2 regions of the Streptomyces sp. NPDC051020 genome follow, and region 1 is predicted to be linked to the other one. Evidence: riboswitches for the same ligand, from Rfam matches in the RefSeq annotation. Region 1 holds a riboswitch; the other holds the start of a gene.

Region 1 (7,691 bases):
AAGGTCGCCTCGGCGGAGGCGACCGCCTGGTAGGACTCGTCGACGAAGGTGACCGTCGCTCCGGGGTTGGCGAGCGCGGCGGAGGTGCCGACGACCCCGTTGCCGCAGCCCAGGTCCACGACGTGGTCGTGGCCGGTGCGCTCGGGAAGATGGTTCAGGAAGAAGCGGGTGCCGATGTCGAGGCGCTCGGCGCAGAAGATCCCGGCGTGGTTGACCACGGTCCGGCCGGAGATCGCGCCGACGTCGCCGGGCAGCTCGTACCGGTACGGCCAGGGGCTGGGGGTGCGGGCCAGGGCCGGGTCCGGGTTGCAGAAGATCAGCCGAGCCTTCTTCACCGCGAGCGAGGTGCGGGTGGGGCCGATGATCCGCTCGAACAGTTTGAGGGTGGAGGTGTGGATCTCCTTCACCATGCCGGTGCCGATGACGACGGTTCCGGCGTGCACGGCGGGCGCGAGCCGGTGCAGCTGATCCTCCAGGAGCGCGAGGCTCTTGGGAACCCGCACGAGAAGGACGTCGATCCGGTCCGGCGGGGTGTCCCTGGCCGACAGAAGACGTACGGCGTCCTCGTCATGGCCGTTGCGGGCGAGGTTCGCCAGGGTCGCACGCTGGGCGAGGTACGAGTCGGTGATCTGTACGGGGCGGTGCCCGGCCAGCACCGTACTCAGGGCACCCCAGCGGTCGCCCACCACGACCACGGTGCCGGTCAGCTCGACCGGGGTCGCACCGTCAGCCCCCTCCAGCTGCCGAAGCAGATATTCGTCGGCAGCGTCCCAGGCACGGAACGGGTCGCGCGGGTGCTCGGGGTAGCGGGCGAGCTCGTAATCGCCCTTTGACGTCGTCAAACGGTTCATTGTGCCTTCAGGCTAGCCGAGCGGCGGGGAGCACCCACACACTCCCCACCGCACCGGCCGCCCGCTATGGCAGCTGCTTTTCGATCGCCGCCCGGCCCTCTCGTGCCAGTCGGCGCTGTGCCCACTCCAGATTCTGCGGAGTCAGGTCCCGCCCGGAGGCGAGCACCAGGTCCTCTGCCGACGCGTTGTCGCTCCCGCCGGTGTGCAAGAGGCTGTCCGGGGTCACTCCCCGGGCCAGGGATACGGATACGGATTCGGGGTCTTCGCTCATACCGCCTCCTCGTCCTTGCGGCAATTCTCGCCCTGCGGCTCCAGGAGCGCATCCGAAGGGTTCGCTTGACCTGCACATGATGAGTGCGCAGCGTTCACCCCTGATCACGGTGCGCGTGGAAGGCTCCCGCTGACCGCTTACCACACGACCACCACGGCGCCGCCCCACCCTGTGACGGCGTCGCGGTGCCGCATGCCCCGGAGAGGACACCCCACATGTCCCGTCACCGCCTTCACTACCGGCGCCCATTGCTCGCCACCCTCGCCGCCTTCGCGGCTCTCGCCGGCACGTCCGCCGCCGCACCGGCGACGCCAGCCGCGCCCCGGCCCGCACCGGCGACCGCGACACCGCTCACCACGCTCGGCGACACGTACTACCAGAGCGCAATCGGCAAGACCGGAACCCAGCTCAAGAGCGCCTTGCACTCGATCATCAGCGTCCAGTCGAAGATCTCGTACAGCCAGGTCTGGGACGCGCTCAAGAACACCGACCAGGACCCCGCCAACTCCTCGAACGTGATCCTGATCTACTCCGGGCGCTCCAAGCCGAAGAGCGACAACGGCGGCTCGGTCGGCCAATGGAACCGTGAGCACGTCTGGGCCAAGTCGCACGGCAACTTCGGTACCGCCACCGGACCCGGCACCGACATCCACCACCTGCGCCCCGAGGACGTCACCGTCAATTCCATCCGCGGCAACAAGGACTTCGACAACGGCGGCAGCGCGGTGAGCGGGGCGCCGGGCAACTACACCGACGGCGACTCCTTCGAGCCGCGTGATGCGGCCAAGGGTGATGTCGCCCGCATGATCCTCTACATGGCGGTGCGGTACGAGGGCGACGACGCCTTCGCCGACCTCGAACCGAACGAGAAGGTGAACAACGGCTCCGCGCCGAACATCGGCAGGCTCTCCGTGCTGAAGCAGTGGAGCCAGGAGGACCCGCCGGACACCTTCGAGAGGCGGCGCAACGACGTCATATTCGACCAGTACCAGCACAACAGGAACCCGTTCATCGACCACCCGGAATGGGTCGAATCCATCTGGTAGAACGGCCCATTCGTCCAGCACGCGGTCACGTCAGCCGGGGCGGTGGTGCTCGGCCGACTCCCGGCCGTGACCATGCCGGTGGTGCCGCTCGTCCGGCGCTGCGGCATTCCGGCTGGTCACTTTCCGACGGATCTTGAGCGCGCACCGCAGGCCTGTGCCATGGAAGGGCTCGCCGAGGACGGCGAGGAGTGCGACCGGGAGTGGCGCGCGTTGGTGGCCATGTCGCGCCACTGTGCGCTGCACGTTTGACTCGGGGAACGGGGTCGGCGAGACGGTCGGCATCTGCGCCCCGCCGGCATCCAGTGGTCGCAACGGCAGTGGAAACGCGTCCGAGATTGCCAAGGTCCGGCATTGCCAGGTCCCACCAGGTCCGGCAACCATAGGGGCGACTCCGGAACGGGCGTTGTGCGCGTTCCGCACCTCACCTGACGGGAAAGCGGAGCAGACACATGGCATGGGTGGCAGGAGCGAACATGCTCGTGGGTCTGCTGGCGATCGCATGGGGGATCGTGACGCTCCGCACTGGATGGATCCTGCCCATGGCGCGCCGCCACGTCACCAGACCTCAGCTCCACGGCCTCGGTGCACTGGCAACGGGCGCATCCCCACTCATACAGGGCCTCTTCTACTTCCGGATCCTGCCGAGCCCCTCCTGGGAGGTCCGCTTCTTCGGCGGAAACGCCCTCTTGTTCATTGGTCTCCTCCTCATTGCCACGAGCCAACTGCTGCCGCCCCGCCGAAGCCCCGACCACACTCATCCTTCAGGCGTCTAGGGCGTGTTTCGAAAGTAGCGTTGTCCGCCCGTAGGGCGGGCCGGGCGGTGTCTGGTGCGTGCGATCGCAAGGCGGAGGCTCGCCCCGATACTGGGCGTATCGGGGCGAGCCCGACAACGCAGCGAGCGTGGGGGCCAGACGCCGCCCGGCAGACGGGACTTTCGACACACGCCCTAGCGGCAGCGGGCCTGCAGACACGCCCGCCGCCTTCCGGTCCACCGGAAGGCGGCGGGCGTGTCCGTGCCCGCGAGCCGGCCGGCATTTTTGTGCCGGACAACCGGGCGTCAGCTCACGCCGCGCCCCCGAGCTGCAGGGCCGCCGCGGCCACTGTCTGTTCGAGCAACACCGCGATGGTCATCGGTCCGACGCCGCCCGGGACCGGGGTGATCAGCCGTGCCCGCTCGGCCGCGGTCTCGAAGTCGACATCGCCGACATTGCCGTCGTTGTATCCGGCGTCGAGCACCACCGCACCGGGCTTGATGTCCGCACCGGCGATGAAGCGCGGCTTGCCGACCGCGGCCAGCAGCACGTCCGCCTGCTGCACGATCGATGGGAGGTCGGCCGTCCGTGAGTGACAGTACGTCACGGTGGCGTCCCGGCCGAGCAGCAGCATCCCGGCGGGCTTGCCCAGGATGGCGCTGCGGCCCACGACGACCGCGTGCTTTCCCGCGAGGTCGACCTCGTACGCGTCGAGCAGGCGCATGATGCCGCCGGGTGTGCAGGAGACGAAGCCGGGAAGGCCGAAACTCATCGCCGCGAACGAGTGCATGGTGACCCCGTCGACGTCCTTGGCCGGGTCGATCGCTTCGAAGGCGGCGCGCTCGTCGATGTGGGGACCCACGGGATGCTGCAGCAGGATGCCGTGCACATCGGGGTCGTTCGACAGTGCGGTGACCGCGTCGACCACGTCCTGTGTGGTGGAGGTGGCGGGAAGGGCCACGTGCCGTGACGCGATGCCCGCGCTTTCGCAGCGGCGGCGCTTCATCCGGACGTAGGTCACGGACGCCGGGTCGTCGCCGACCAGAACGGTCGCCAGACAGGGGGCCTTCCCGGTGCGCAGCCGGAGTTCCGCCGCCGTCGCGGCGCTGGTCTCGATGATGCGGCGGGCGAGGGCGGTGCCGTCCATCGGACGGGCTGTCTGTGTCTGGGCCACGCTTCACTCCTGAGCGTCACAAGGATCACGAGGATCACGATGAATCGCCCAGGCGCACGGCATCGACGGTTGTCGAGTGTTTCCGTCGGACCGCTCCCCGGTGGTGCTCCACCTCAGCGCCAGTCACGGCCCAGGGCCAGATTAACGGACAGAGCGCCCTGGAGGGAGGAATCAGGTGGCAGTGACGGGCGGGCGACCCGGCCGCGCGTGCCCCGTCGCCCGCCCCGCACCGTGTGTCAGCCGACGCTGCCCGGCTTCGGAAGCGGCTTGCCGTACCAGAGCTCGATCAGACGGGCCGCGATCGAGATGCCGAACGGGGGCAGGATCTCGCCCGATTCGAAGGCCGCCGTCAGGTCCTCACGGGAGAACCAGCGCGCCTCCTCGATCTCCTCGCCGTCGACGTTGATCTCCGACGACGTGGCCCGGGCCATGAAGCCCAGCATCAGGCTGGACGGGAAGGGCCAGGGCTGGCTGGCGATGTACTCGACCTCACCGACCGTCACACCCGCCTCCTCGAACACCTCGCGGGCGACGGACTGCTCGATCGACTCCCCGGGCTCGACGAAGCCCGCGAGCGTCGAGAACCTGCCCTCCGGCCAGTGCACCTGACGGCCCAGCAGGGCGCGGTCCTGGTCGTCCGTCACCAGCATGATCACCGCCGGGTCGGTGCGCGGGTAGTGCTCGGCGCCGCAGGCCTGGCAGCGGCGGATGTGGCCGGCCGCCGCGATGACGGTGCGTTCGCCGCAGCGGGAGCAGAAGCGGTGCAGCCGCTGCCAGTTCTCCAGCGCCACCGCGTGCGCCATCAGCCCCGCGTCGCGCGGGCCGAGAAGCAGTCCGGCTTCGCGCAGCCCGGCCGGGCGGGCCGGCTGGTCCATGCGGCCGGGCAGCGAGTCCTTCTGGAGCGCGAAGTAGCTGACGCCGTCCACGTCGGTGCCGAGGAAGTAGCGGTGGGTCTCGGTGACCGGGGCCTCGAAGGCCGGGGTCATGACGATCTCCGTGCCGCCGTCTGCGGTGTCGTCGATCAGCACCTGCCCGCCGGAGACCACGAAGACCCGGGTGGTCGGGTGGCTCCAGGCGGCGGAGAGCCAGGCCTCGTCGAGGCGGTGGTGCGCGGCGCGGTCGATGCCGCTGCGCGCGGTGAGACCAATGGGCCGGTCGGTGGTGGCGTTGTCGAAGGTGCTCACAGGTGCTTCCTACTCCCCGGGACGGATCGGGTGTTCAGAGGATTCAGCGGAGTGCGGCGGACAGTTCGCCCCAGAGGTGGGCAGTTGTCTGCACGCCCTTGAGCAGGAGGTCCAGCTCCACCTTCTCGTTGGGGGCGTGCCAGCCGTCGGAGGGTACGGAGATACCCAAGAAGAGGACGGGGGCGCCGAGCACGTCCTGCAGGTCGGCGGCGGGCCCCGAGCCTCCTTCGCGGGTGAAGAGGATCTTCTGGCCGAAGGCCCGTCCCATGGCGCGGGCCACCGCCTGCAGGGCGGGGTGGTCCAGCGGGGTCAGGCACGGGCGGGTGGCGGGGGCGAAGGTGATCCGGTGGCGGATGCCGGCCGGGAACTGCGTCTGCGCCCAGGCACGGACGGCTTGTTGGACGTGATCGGGGTCCTGGCCCGCGACCAGCCGGAAGCTGATCTTCACGAGGGCGGAGGACGGAATGATGGTCTTGCTCCCGGCGCCCTGGTAGCCGCCACCGATGCCGTTGACCTCGGCCGTGGGGCGCGCCCAGATGCGCTCCAGCGTGGAGTAGCCGGCTTCGCCCGTCGCGGCCTGCGACTTGGCGGTACGCAGCCAGCCGGCCTCGTCGAAGGGGAGCTCGGCGAAGAGGGCGCGCTCGGCATCGGTGAGTTCCGTCACGCCGTCGTAGAAACCGGGGATCGCGACCCGGCCGTCCGCGTCGTGCAGCGCGGCGACGAGGCGGGCCACGGCGGTCGCCGGGTTGGGGACGGCGCCGCCGAACGATCCGGAGTGGATGTCCTGCTCGGGGCCGTGGAGCTCGACCTCGCACTCGGCGAGACCGCGCATGCCGGTGCAGACCGTCGGGGTCGTCTCGTCCCACATGCCGGTGTCGGAGACGATCACGGCGTCGGCGGCGAGGCGGGCGGCCTGCTGCTCGACCAGGGCGCGGAAGTGCGGGGAGCCGGACTCCTCCTCGCCCTCGACGAGGAGCTTGAGGTGGACGGCGGGGGTGGTGCGGCCGGTGGCGGCGAGGTGGGCCCGGACGCCGAGGGTGTGGAAGAACACCTGGCCCTTGTCGTCGGCGGCGCCGCGGCCGTACATCCGGCCGTCCCGGATCACCGGTTCGAACGGCTCGGTGTCCCAGCCGTCCTCCCGGGCGGCGGGCTGCACGTCGTGGTGGCCGTAGACGAGGACGGTCGGGGCGTCCGGGTCCTCGGAGGGCCACTCGGCGAAGACGGCGGGGGCGCCCGCCGTCTCCCAGACCTCCGTGACCGGGAAGCCGGTCTCCTTGAGCTTGGCGGACAGCCACTCGGCGCTGCGCCGTACGTCTCCCTCGTGCTGCGGCTGGGCGGACACGGAGGGGATGCGCAGCCACTCGGCGAGGTCGTCGAGGAAGGCTGTGCGGTGCTGTTCGATATACGTACGGACGGCGCTGTCCGGGGTGTCGCTCATGGTCTTGAGCCTATCGGCCTGCGGGAGGTGGCTCGTCCCACAGGATTTGTTCGAGCTCGGCCCGGCCGGGGAGATCGGTGGGGTGGACGGCTTCTCCGGTGCGGACGAAGAGGAACGTGGTGGTGACGGAGTCGAGCGGCACATCGTGCAGTTCGGCCCAGGCGAGGCGGTAGACGGCCAGCTGCAGCGGGTCGGCCGTGCGGACGGCCGAGGTGTCTTCGTGGCCGTGGGGGGTGTGACGGGTCGTCTTCCAGTCGACGATCTCGTAGGTGACCCCGTCCGCATCTTCCGTGCGGTATACGGCGTCGATCCGGCCCCGCACCACGCGGCCCGCGAGCGTGATCTGGAACGGTGTCTCGACGCGGTACGGGGTGCGGTGGGCGTACGGGGTGCGCTCGAAGGCCTCCTTGAGTGCGGCGAGGTCGGCCTCGTCCGCGATGTCGGTGTCGCTCCCGTCGCCGCCGGGCAGCTCGTCGGGGCCGAGCATGGGCAGCGGCAACTCCTCGAAGCGGGCCTCCACCCAGGCGTGGAACCTGGTGCCCCGGCGGGCCGCGGGCGCGGGCGGCCGCGGCATGGGCCGGGCCAGCTCCTGGGCGAAGCCGTCGGGGTCGTCGGCGAGCCTCAGCAGCTGCGTGGCCGAGAGCGAGGCGGGCACGAGGACCTCGCGCACGGTGGCGCGGGCGCGGCGCAGCTCACCGGTGAGGGCATCGAGGTCCCGGTCCCAGGAGGCGAGGGTGCGGGTCTCCTCCGGGGTGAGCCGTGAGGGGGTGCGGGCGGCGGGGACGCGGGGGGCGGGGTCCGCGGGAGGTTCGCTCGACAGGGAGTCCCAGTCCGCGGCCTCGTCCGGGTATGCCTCGTCATCCGGGTACGGCTCGTCATCGGCATACCGCTGGTCGTCCGGTGCCACGGGGTACGCACCCGGTGCCGCACCCGCCGCCGACTCCCCCGCCAGTGTCTCCAGGTGGGCCAGCACCG
Region 2 (7,691 bases), on a different contig from region 1:
CGCCCACGCCTGCTGGCTCAGCCGATTACCGGTGAGCTCCTGGCATCGGCCGGCGGCCGCCCTGTAGTCCTGCTCCTGCCACGCCATTCTTGGCGCTATGGGGAAAACACTGCTGCGCCGCACCCCGAGCAGCGCCCTGGCCGCGAGATCTGCGGCGCGCCAGCCCTTCTCGACCAGGCCCAACGGCATGTCCACCGCGATCGCATCCACCTCCGCGGCGCGCTCGATCAGCCTCTCGAGCCGGGGATCCACCAGGCTGCCCGCGTACGCGCCGTCCGTAAGTCTGATCCCGACCCACCCCTGCTTGCCACAGGCATCGACCCCAAGGACGTCCATCCCGCCTCACCCCTCACGCGCAAGCCCGAGCCGCAACGCTCCGGGAATGCCCGGGAGCGGCCGACCGCTGGGAGGAAGCCCGCCCAGTTCCAAGGCCTCACGCATCTCGACCATGACGGAGGAGACGGCCGACATCACGTCGGCGGGGGTGTCCATGCTGAAGAGGGCCTCTTCGACCTGGGGTGAGAGAGTCAGCGGATCTTCCTCTTCGGGACCTTCGTACGGGTCGGACCCGTCGCTCACTGTCCACGCTCCCGCAGCTCTCGCATGACCGCGGGCGCGGGGCGACCAGGAGCGGTGCCCGCCTTCACCGCGGCGGCGGTGCGAGCGGTCCGAGGATCGCCTGCCACCTGAACGAGGAGCCACCAGTTCGTCAGGACGTGCCCGATCGTCTCGGGGGTGGCTTCGCCCATCTCGCGGTAGAACTCCATGCGCTGCGCGGGGGGCAGAGCAGCGGCGACGGCGTTCTGGGTGCGCGGAATCGGCTGTGTGCTCACGGTGTCCTCCAGGGCGGGCCCTGCCGGCGTATCGGGCGGGGCCGTGGACGCATCAGCTCTTTCGCGGTGCTGGGGCGGCGTCTCGTGGCGGTGGCCACGGCGCGAGAACAGCTCCGGTGCCTTGGCCGGGGCGTGGCCGACCGCAGAGACGGTCACCGTGCGCCGCGCGGTCACTCGGCGGCGTCCCGGTGCCGGCGGTGCCCGCCCGGGAGGAAGTCGAGCGCATCGGGCAGCGGCGGGAAGTGCCGGCCGTTCCGCGGGACCGTCGGCCTCCGGCGGAACGGCCAGGCCCGGATCAGCCCACCGGCAGCCCCGGCGCCGGGTACGCGTCCATCAGGATCCTCACCTCTGCCCGCACCTTTTCCACCACGGCCTCGTCACCGGTGCGCGCCGCCCCGACCACCCGGTCGATCCACTCCGCGACCGTGCCCATCTCGGAGGCGGGGATCCCGCGGGAGGTCAGGGCGGGGGTGCCGATGCGGATGCCGGACGGGTCGAACGGCTTGCGGGGGTCGTACGGGACGGCGTTGTAGTTGACGACGATCCCGGCCCGGTCCAGGGCCTTCGCCGCGATCTTGCCGGGTACGTCCTTGCCGGTGAGGTCGATCAGCAGGAGGTGGTTGTCCGTGCCGCCGGAGACCAGATCGAAGCCTCGGGAGGCCAACTCCTCCCCCAGGGCACGGGCGTTGGCGACGACCTGATGGGCGTAGCCGCTGAAGCCGGGGGTCGCGGCTTCCTTGAGGGCCACCGCGATCGCCGCCGTGGTCTGGTTGTGCGGGCCGCCCTGGAGGCCGGGGAAGACGGCGCGGTCGATGGCGCGGGCGTGCTCCGCCCGGCTCAGCAGCATCGCTCCGCGCGGACCGCGCAGGGTCTTGTGGGTGGTGGTGGAGACCACGTCGGCGTACGGGGCGGGCGAGGGGTGGGCGCCGCCCGCGATCAGGCCCGCGATGTGGGCGATGTCGGCGACCAGGACCGCACCGGTCTCCTCGGCGATCTCGGCGAAGCCGGCGAAGTCGATCTCCCGGGGCACTGCCGTACCGCCGCAGAAGATCACCTTCGGGCGCTCGGCGAGGGCCAGGTCGCGGACCTCGTCCAGGTCGATGCGGCCGGTGTCGCGGCGGACGCCGTACTGCACACCGCGGAACCAGGTGCCGGTCGCGGAGACACCCCAGCCGTGTGTGAGGTGGCCGCCCATCGGCAGCGACATGCCGAGCACGGTGTCGCCGGGCTGCAGGAAGGCCAGGTACACCGCGAGGTTGGCGGGCGATCCGGAGTACGGCTGCACATTGGCGTGGTCCATGCCGAAGAGGGATGTGGCCCGTTCGACGGCCAGCGTCTCCACCTGGTCGATGATCTGCTGGCCCTCGTAGTACCGCTTGCCGGGGTAGCCCTCGGAGTACTTGTTCTGGAGCACCGTGCCGGAGGCCTCCAGCACCGCTGCGGAGACGTAGTTCTCACTGGGGATCAGGCGCAGGGTGTCGGCCTGGAGTTGCTCCTCCGCGGTGACGAGGGCGGCGAGCTCCGGGTCGGTGGCGGTGAGTGCGGGGCGGCGGTTCTCGGGTGTCGTCACGGGATCCTCCCGGGTCTGGCGCATGGCTGCGGCGTGGACCCGGATGCCCAGGCGGACGGCTCTCCGGCGGTGACGCCTCCGGGCAGGCCCGGAGTGTGCCGCTTCCTCGTGGTCGGTTCCACGGAGCACCCCTGCGGGGATACGCGCCAGTCGCGGCGCTTCGCAGTCTACTGATGGGGCGGCCCGGGCGGCTGTTTGATGGACTGTTTGTGGGCGTTTCGCCCTGACTGGCACCCTTCGCGGCGGCGAGGATGGCGGTAGCACGCATTCCCGGCCTTTCACCTCGAACTGCCCTTCACTCGCCCCCTCTTGACAGTTTCTTGGTGAACGCATGCCCCTTACGTAAAGGGTTTCTCGCCAGAGTGGCGGCTTACATGTGTACATCATCCGGCACATGCTCCACACGCGAAGATCCACATCGCAGGGGGTTACATGAGAACCAGTCGTGCCAGACGTCGCGCCGGGCTGAGCATGGCAGCGACACTGCCGCTGCTCGCCGGTGCACTCGCCCTCGGCATTCCGTCCGCCAGCGCGGACTCCGCCCCCGCCGGACGCGATGCTCTGCAGGGCACCAAGCCGGTCTGGGCCACGGCCAAAGCCGACCAGGGGCCCACCGCCGACAGCGGAAAGGTGAGTGTCCGGGTCCATCTGGCCGGCCGGGACCCGAAGGGGCTGGCCGCCTACGCCACCGCCGTGTCCGACCCGGCGTCCCCCTCGTACGGGAAGTACCTGAGCGCCAAGGAGGCGCAGGCCCGCTTCGGGGCGACCCGGCACCAGATCGACCAGGTCGTGCAGTGGCTGAAGTCGAGCGGGCTGACCGTCACCGGCGCCCATCAGCACTACGTCTCCGCCACCGGTGACGTCGCCGCGGCCGAGAAGGCGTTCAGCACCCAGCTGCGCAACTACCGCAAGGGCAGCCGGACCTACCGCGCCCCGTCCTCCACGGCCTCCGTCCCGGCCGCGCTGAGCGACGCCGTCCTCGCCGTCTCCGGTCTGGACAACGCGCCGCACAAGTCGAGCCACGACGAGACGCTGCCGCCGCCGGACGCGGTGTTCCGCAACTCCGGTCCGTTCTCCTCGTACTTCGGCTCCAGGACGGCCTCGACGCTGCCGAGCGCCTACGGCTCCAAGGTGCCGTACGCGGTCAAGGGCTACACCGGCAAGCAGCTGCGCGCCGCGTACGGTGCGGGCAGATGGACCGGCAAGGGCGTGACCGTCGCGATCACCGACGCGTACGCCTCGCCGACCATCGCGAAGGACGCCGCCGAGTACGCCAAGCGCAACGGCGACGCCCCGTACAGGCGCGGGCAGCTCAGGCAGGTCCTGCCGGACGACTACACGAAGACCGAGGAGTGCGGGGCCTCCGGCTGGTACGGCGAGGAGACCCTCGACGTCGAGGCCGTGCACGCGGTCGCGCCCGCCGCCGACATCGTCTACGTGGGCGGCGCGTCCTGCTACGACGCCGACCTGCTGGACTCGCTCAACAAGATCGTCGACCACCGGCTCGCCGACATCGTCTCCAACTCCTGGGGCGACATCGAGGCCAACGAGACCCCGGACGTCGCGGCCGCGTACGACCAGGTCTTCAAGATGGGTGCGATCGAGGGCATCGGCTTCTACTTCTCCTCCGGCGACGACGGCGACAACGTCGCGTCCACCGGCACGAAGCAGATCGACGTCCCGTCCAACTCCGCCTGGGTGACGTCGGTCGGCGGCACCTCACTGGCCGTCGGCAAGCACGACACGTACCAGTGGGAGACCGGCTGGGGCACGCTGAAGGCGTCCCTCGCCGCCGACGGCAAGAGCTGGACCGGCTTCCCCGGCGCGTACACCTCGGGCGCGGGCGGCGGCACCAGCTCGACCGTGAAGCAGCCGTTCTACCAGCGCGGTGTCGTCCCGGACTCGCTCGCGCGGGCGAACGGCAAGACCCGGATGCGCACCGCCCCGGACATCGCGGCGGTCGCCGACCCGAACACCGGCTTCCTGGTCGGCCAGACGCAGACGCTGCCCGACGGCTCCCTCGGCTACGACGAGTACCGCATCGGCGGTACATCGCTGGCGGCGCCGGTCATCGCGGGCGTTCAGGCGCTCGCGCAGCAGGCCCAGCACGGCCGCCCGCTCGGCTTCGCCAACCCGGCGATCTACGCCCGGTACGGCTCGGCGGCGTACCACGACGTCACCGACCACCCGCTGGGTGCCAAGCGTGACCTCGCGGTCGCCCGCGTCGACTTCGCCAACGGCTCCGACGCGGCGGACGGCTTGCTGACGTCGGTGCGCAGCCTCGGCAAGGACGCCTCACTCAAGGCGGTCAAGGGATACGACGACGTGACGGGGGTCGGGACCCCGGCAGCCGGATACGTGAACTCGTACCGCCGGCACTGACGCACGGGCTCGATGCGAAAACTGCCCCGGAGCTACGGCTCCGGGGCAGTCCTGCGACAGGCTTCAGTTCCGCAAGAAGGGCAGTGACTGCCGGCGTCCCGTCAGGCCGAGGCGCGTTTCCTGGGTGTTGCCTTCTTGGCCGTGGTTTTCGCGGCCTTCTTCGTCGCCGTCTTCGCAGCCGACTTCGTGGTCGACCGTGCGGCGGTCTTCTTCGCCGGGGTTCTGCCCGGCGTCGACTTCTTCGCAGCGGCCTTCCGGGGGGTGGCGGTCGCGGAAGCCCTCTTCTTCGCGCCGGCTCCGCCGCTCTTCTTGCGGGTGGCGAGCGACGTCACCTCGGCCACCGGTGCGCTCTCGGATCCCTCCGCCTCTTCCGCCTCTTCCACCTCCTCGCCGCGGGCCTTCTTCGCCGCCCGGACGCTGCTCTCCAGTGCCGCGATCAGGTCGATGACCTTGCCGCCGGTCTCGCCGGACGCTGCCGGTTCGAGTGCCTCGCCGGAGGCCTTCGAGGCGATCAGCGCCTCGACCGCCTCGCGGTAGTCGTCGTGGAGGGTGTCCATGTCGACCTCGCCAAGCGTGGCCATCAGGGCGTCGGCCAGGTCGAGTTCGGCTTCGCGGATCGTGACGTCGGTCTCCGGGGCCACACCGTCGGTGGCACGGATCTCGTCGGGCCAGAGCAGGCCGTGCATCGCGATCACGTCGTCGACGACGCGCAGCATGCCGAGCCGCTCCCGGCCACGGAGCGCGTACTTGGCGACGGCCACCTTCTGGCTCCGCTTCAGGGCCTCGCGCAGCAGCGTGTACGGCTTGGCGGCGGGGACTCCGTTGGCGGAGAGGTAGTACGCCGTGTCCATCTGGAGCGGGTCGATCTCGGTGGCGGGCACGAAGGCGACGATCTCGATCGTTTTCGCGGTGGGAAGCGGGAGCGAGCCGAGGTCCTCGTCGGTGATCGGGATGATCGACCCGTCCGCGTCCTCGTACCCCTTGCCGATCTCGGCGGCCGTCACTTCCTGCTCGTCGATTTCACAGACCTTCCGGTAGCGGATCCGGCCGCCGTCGGCGAGGTGGATCTGGCGGAAGGAGATCGAGTGGCTCTCGGTGGCGTTGACCAGCTTGATGGGGATGCTGACCAGCCCGAAGGAGATCGCGCCGTTCCAGATGGACCTCACCGTTCACCCCTTTGTCCATGAACATACCGATAGATCACTGTTGGTCCAGAATTCATGTGATTCTTATCGTATGACGCCGATCACTGACGTGGAGGGACGGCGCCTGGCGCTCAGCAATCTCGACAAGGTTCTGTATCCGGCCACCGGAACCACCAAGGGCGAGGTGCTGCACTACTACGCGGCCACGGCGGCGGGGTCCCTGCTCGCGCATCTGTACAACCGGCCGGTGTCCTTCCTGCGCTATCCGGACGGGCCGGACGGGCAGCGGTTCTTCACCAAGAACCCGCCACCGGGCACCCCGTCCTGGGTACGGATCGCCGAGGTGCCGCGGACTGTGGCGCAGCAGGCCGGACAGGTGCTCATCCAGGATCTGGCGTCGCTGATGTGGGCGGCGAACCTGGTGGTGGAGTTCCATACGCCGCAGTGGCAGGCCAACAGGCCGGGTATCGCCGACCGGATGGTGTTCGACCTCGATCCGGGGGATCCGGCAACCGTCGTGGAGTGCTGCGCGGTGGCGCTGTGGCTGCGCGACAGGCTGGCGGCGGACGGGCTCCTCGCGTACGGGAAGACCTCCGGATCGAAGGGGCTGCATGTGCTCGTACCGCTGGAGCCGGTCTCCTCCGACCGGGTGTCGGCGTACGCCAAACAGCTGGCGGTGGAGGCGGAGCGGGATCTTCCGGAGCTGGTGGTGCGCCTGATGACGCGGGCGCTGCGGCCGGGGAAGGTGTTCGTCGACTTCAGCCAGAACGCGGCGGCGAAGACGACCGCCACCCCGTACACGCTGCGCGCCAGGGCCGAACCGACCGTGTCCGCGCCCGTCACCTGGGCGGAGATCGAGGACTGCCGGAGCCCCGCCGAGCTGGTCTTTCTGGCCGGTGACATGGCCGGGCGACTGGCGCGGTACGGGGATCTGCTCGGCCCGCTCATCAACCCGAACCGGGCCCGGCCGCTGCCCTGATGGCGCACGCATCCGGCCGTTGTCATGTCTGCAAGCAAAAGGCTGCATGTGGCGGGTGGATTGTCCGGGCCGTGGTGCACACTCTGCGCAGACACTGCACTACGTGAATGCGCGGGGAGGCGACGGCATGTTCGCGGGGATCGACGAGGTCGACTGGGCCTCGATGGAGCATGCCTACGGGCCTGCCGACGACGTGCCGGGCCTGCTGCGGGGGCTCGCGTCCGCCGATCCGGCGGAGCGCGAACAGGCGCTGGACGGTATGTACGGGGCCGTTCACCACCAGGGGGATGTGTACGACTGCACACTCGCCTGCATTCCCTTCCTCTTCGAGCTGGTCGTGGATCCGGGGATCGACGACCGGGGCGGCATCGTCGAGCTGCTCACCAGCATCGGCGGCATCGATCTCGACGAGGACGAGGAAGAGGACGACGACGAGGGCTTCGACGACGAGGAGTTCGACGAGGAGGAGATCGAGGACGCGGCGAACTACGCGATGGCGGCCTCGGCCGTCACCGCGGGCGCCGGGGCGTTCTTCGAGCTCATCGCCGACGAGGACCCGGGGGTACGGCTCGCCGCGCCCCTGGCGCTCGCCACGCTCCACAGCCACCCGGCGCGGGTCCTCGCGCTGCTGCGGGAGCGGCTGCCGGTGGAGCCGGACGAGGAGGTGCGGCTCGCGCTCGTGGAGGCGGCGGGCCGGGTCGCGCTGCGGAACCGCCCGCTGGCCGGGCAGGCGGCGGACTGGCTGAGCGGGCTCGCCGCGGAGGCGTACACCCCGGCGCTGC

What was found. Region 1 has a riboswitch for ZMP and ZTP ahead of AB0N06_RS31345 (bifunctional 5,10-methylenetetrahydrofolate dehydrogenase/5,10-methenyltetrahydrofolate cyclohydrolase). Riboswitches for the same ligand answer to the same signal wherever they lie in the genome.
Region 2: linked by a shared signal. The riboswitch ahead of glyA (serine hydroxymethyltransferase) and the one ahead of AB0N06_RS31345 (bifunctional 5,10-methylenetetrahydrofolate dehydrogenase/5,10-methenyltetrahydrofolate cyclohydrolase) in region 1 are both predicted to bind ZMP and ZTP.

What each region holds. Positions count from the first base shown of each region.
Region 1 is NZ_JBFBCG010000082.1:18,621-26,311, reverse strand. Features, by position in the region: gene AB0N06_RS31370 (methyltransferase) at 1-851, opposite strand, end outside; gene AB0N06_RS31365 (hypothetical protein) at 916-1,122, opposite strand; gene AB0N06_RS31360 (endonuclease) at 1,338-2,168, shown strand; gene AB0N06_RS31355 (hypothetical protein) at 2,235-2,417, shown strand; gene AB0N06_RS31350 (hypothetical protein) at 2,642-2,941, shown strand; gene AB0N06_RS31345 (bifunctional 5,10-methylenetetrahydrofolate dehydrogenase/5,10-methenyltetrahydrofolate cyclohydrolase) at 3,231-4,094, opposite strand; ZMP/ZTP riboswitch at 4,134-4,231, opposite strand; gene nudC (NAD(+) diphosphatase) at 4,331-5,278, opposite strand; gene AB0N06_RS31335 (dipeptidase) at 5,322-6,716, opposite strand; gene AB0N06_RS31330 (UvrD-helicase domain-containing protein) at 6,727-7,691, opposite strand, start outside.
Region 2 is NZ_JBFBCG010000093.1:10,373-18,063, forward strand. Features, by position in the region: gene AB0N06_RS32650 (DUF429 domain-containing protein) at 1-336, opposite strand, end outside; gene AB0N06_RS32655 (hypothetical protein) at 343-579, opposite strand; gene AB0N06_RS32660 (hypothetical protein) at 576-833, opposite strand; gene glyA (serine hydroxymethyltransferase) at 1,129-2,403, opposite strand; ZMP/ZTP riboswitch at 2,442-2,567, opposite strand; gene AB0N06_RS32670 (S53 family peptidase) at 2,836-4,785, shown strand; gene AB0N06_RS32675 (Ku protein) at 4,887-5,951, opposite strand; gene ligD (non-homologous end-joining DNA ligase) at 6,022-6,909, shown strand; gene AB0N06_RS32685 (PBS lyase) at 7,037-7,691, shown strand, end outside.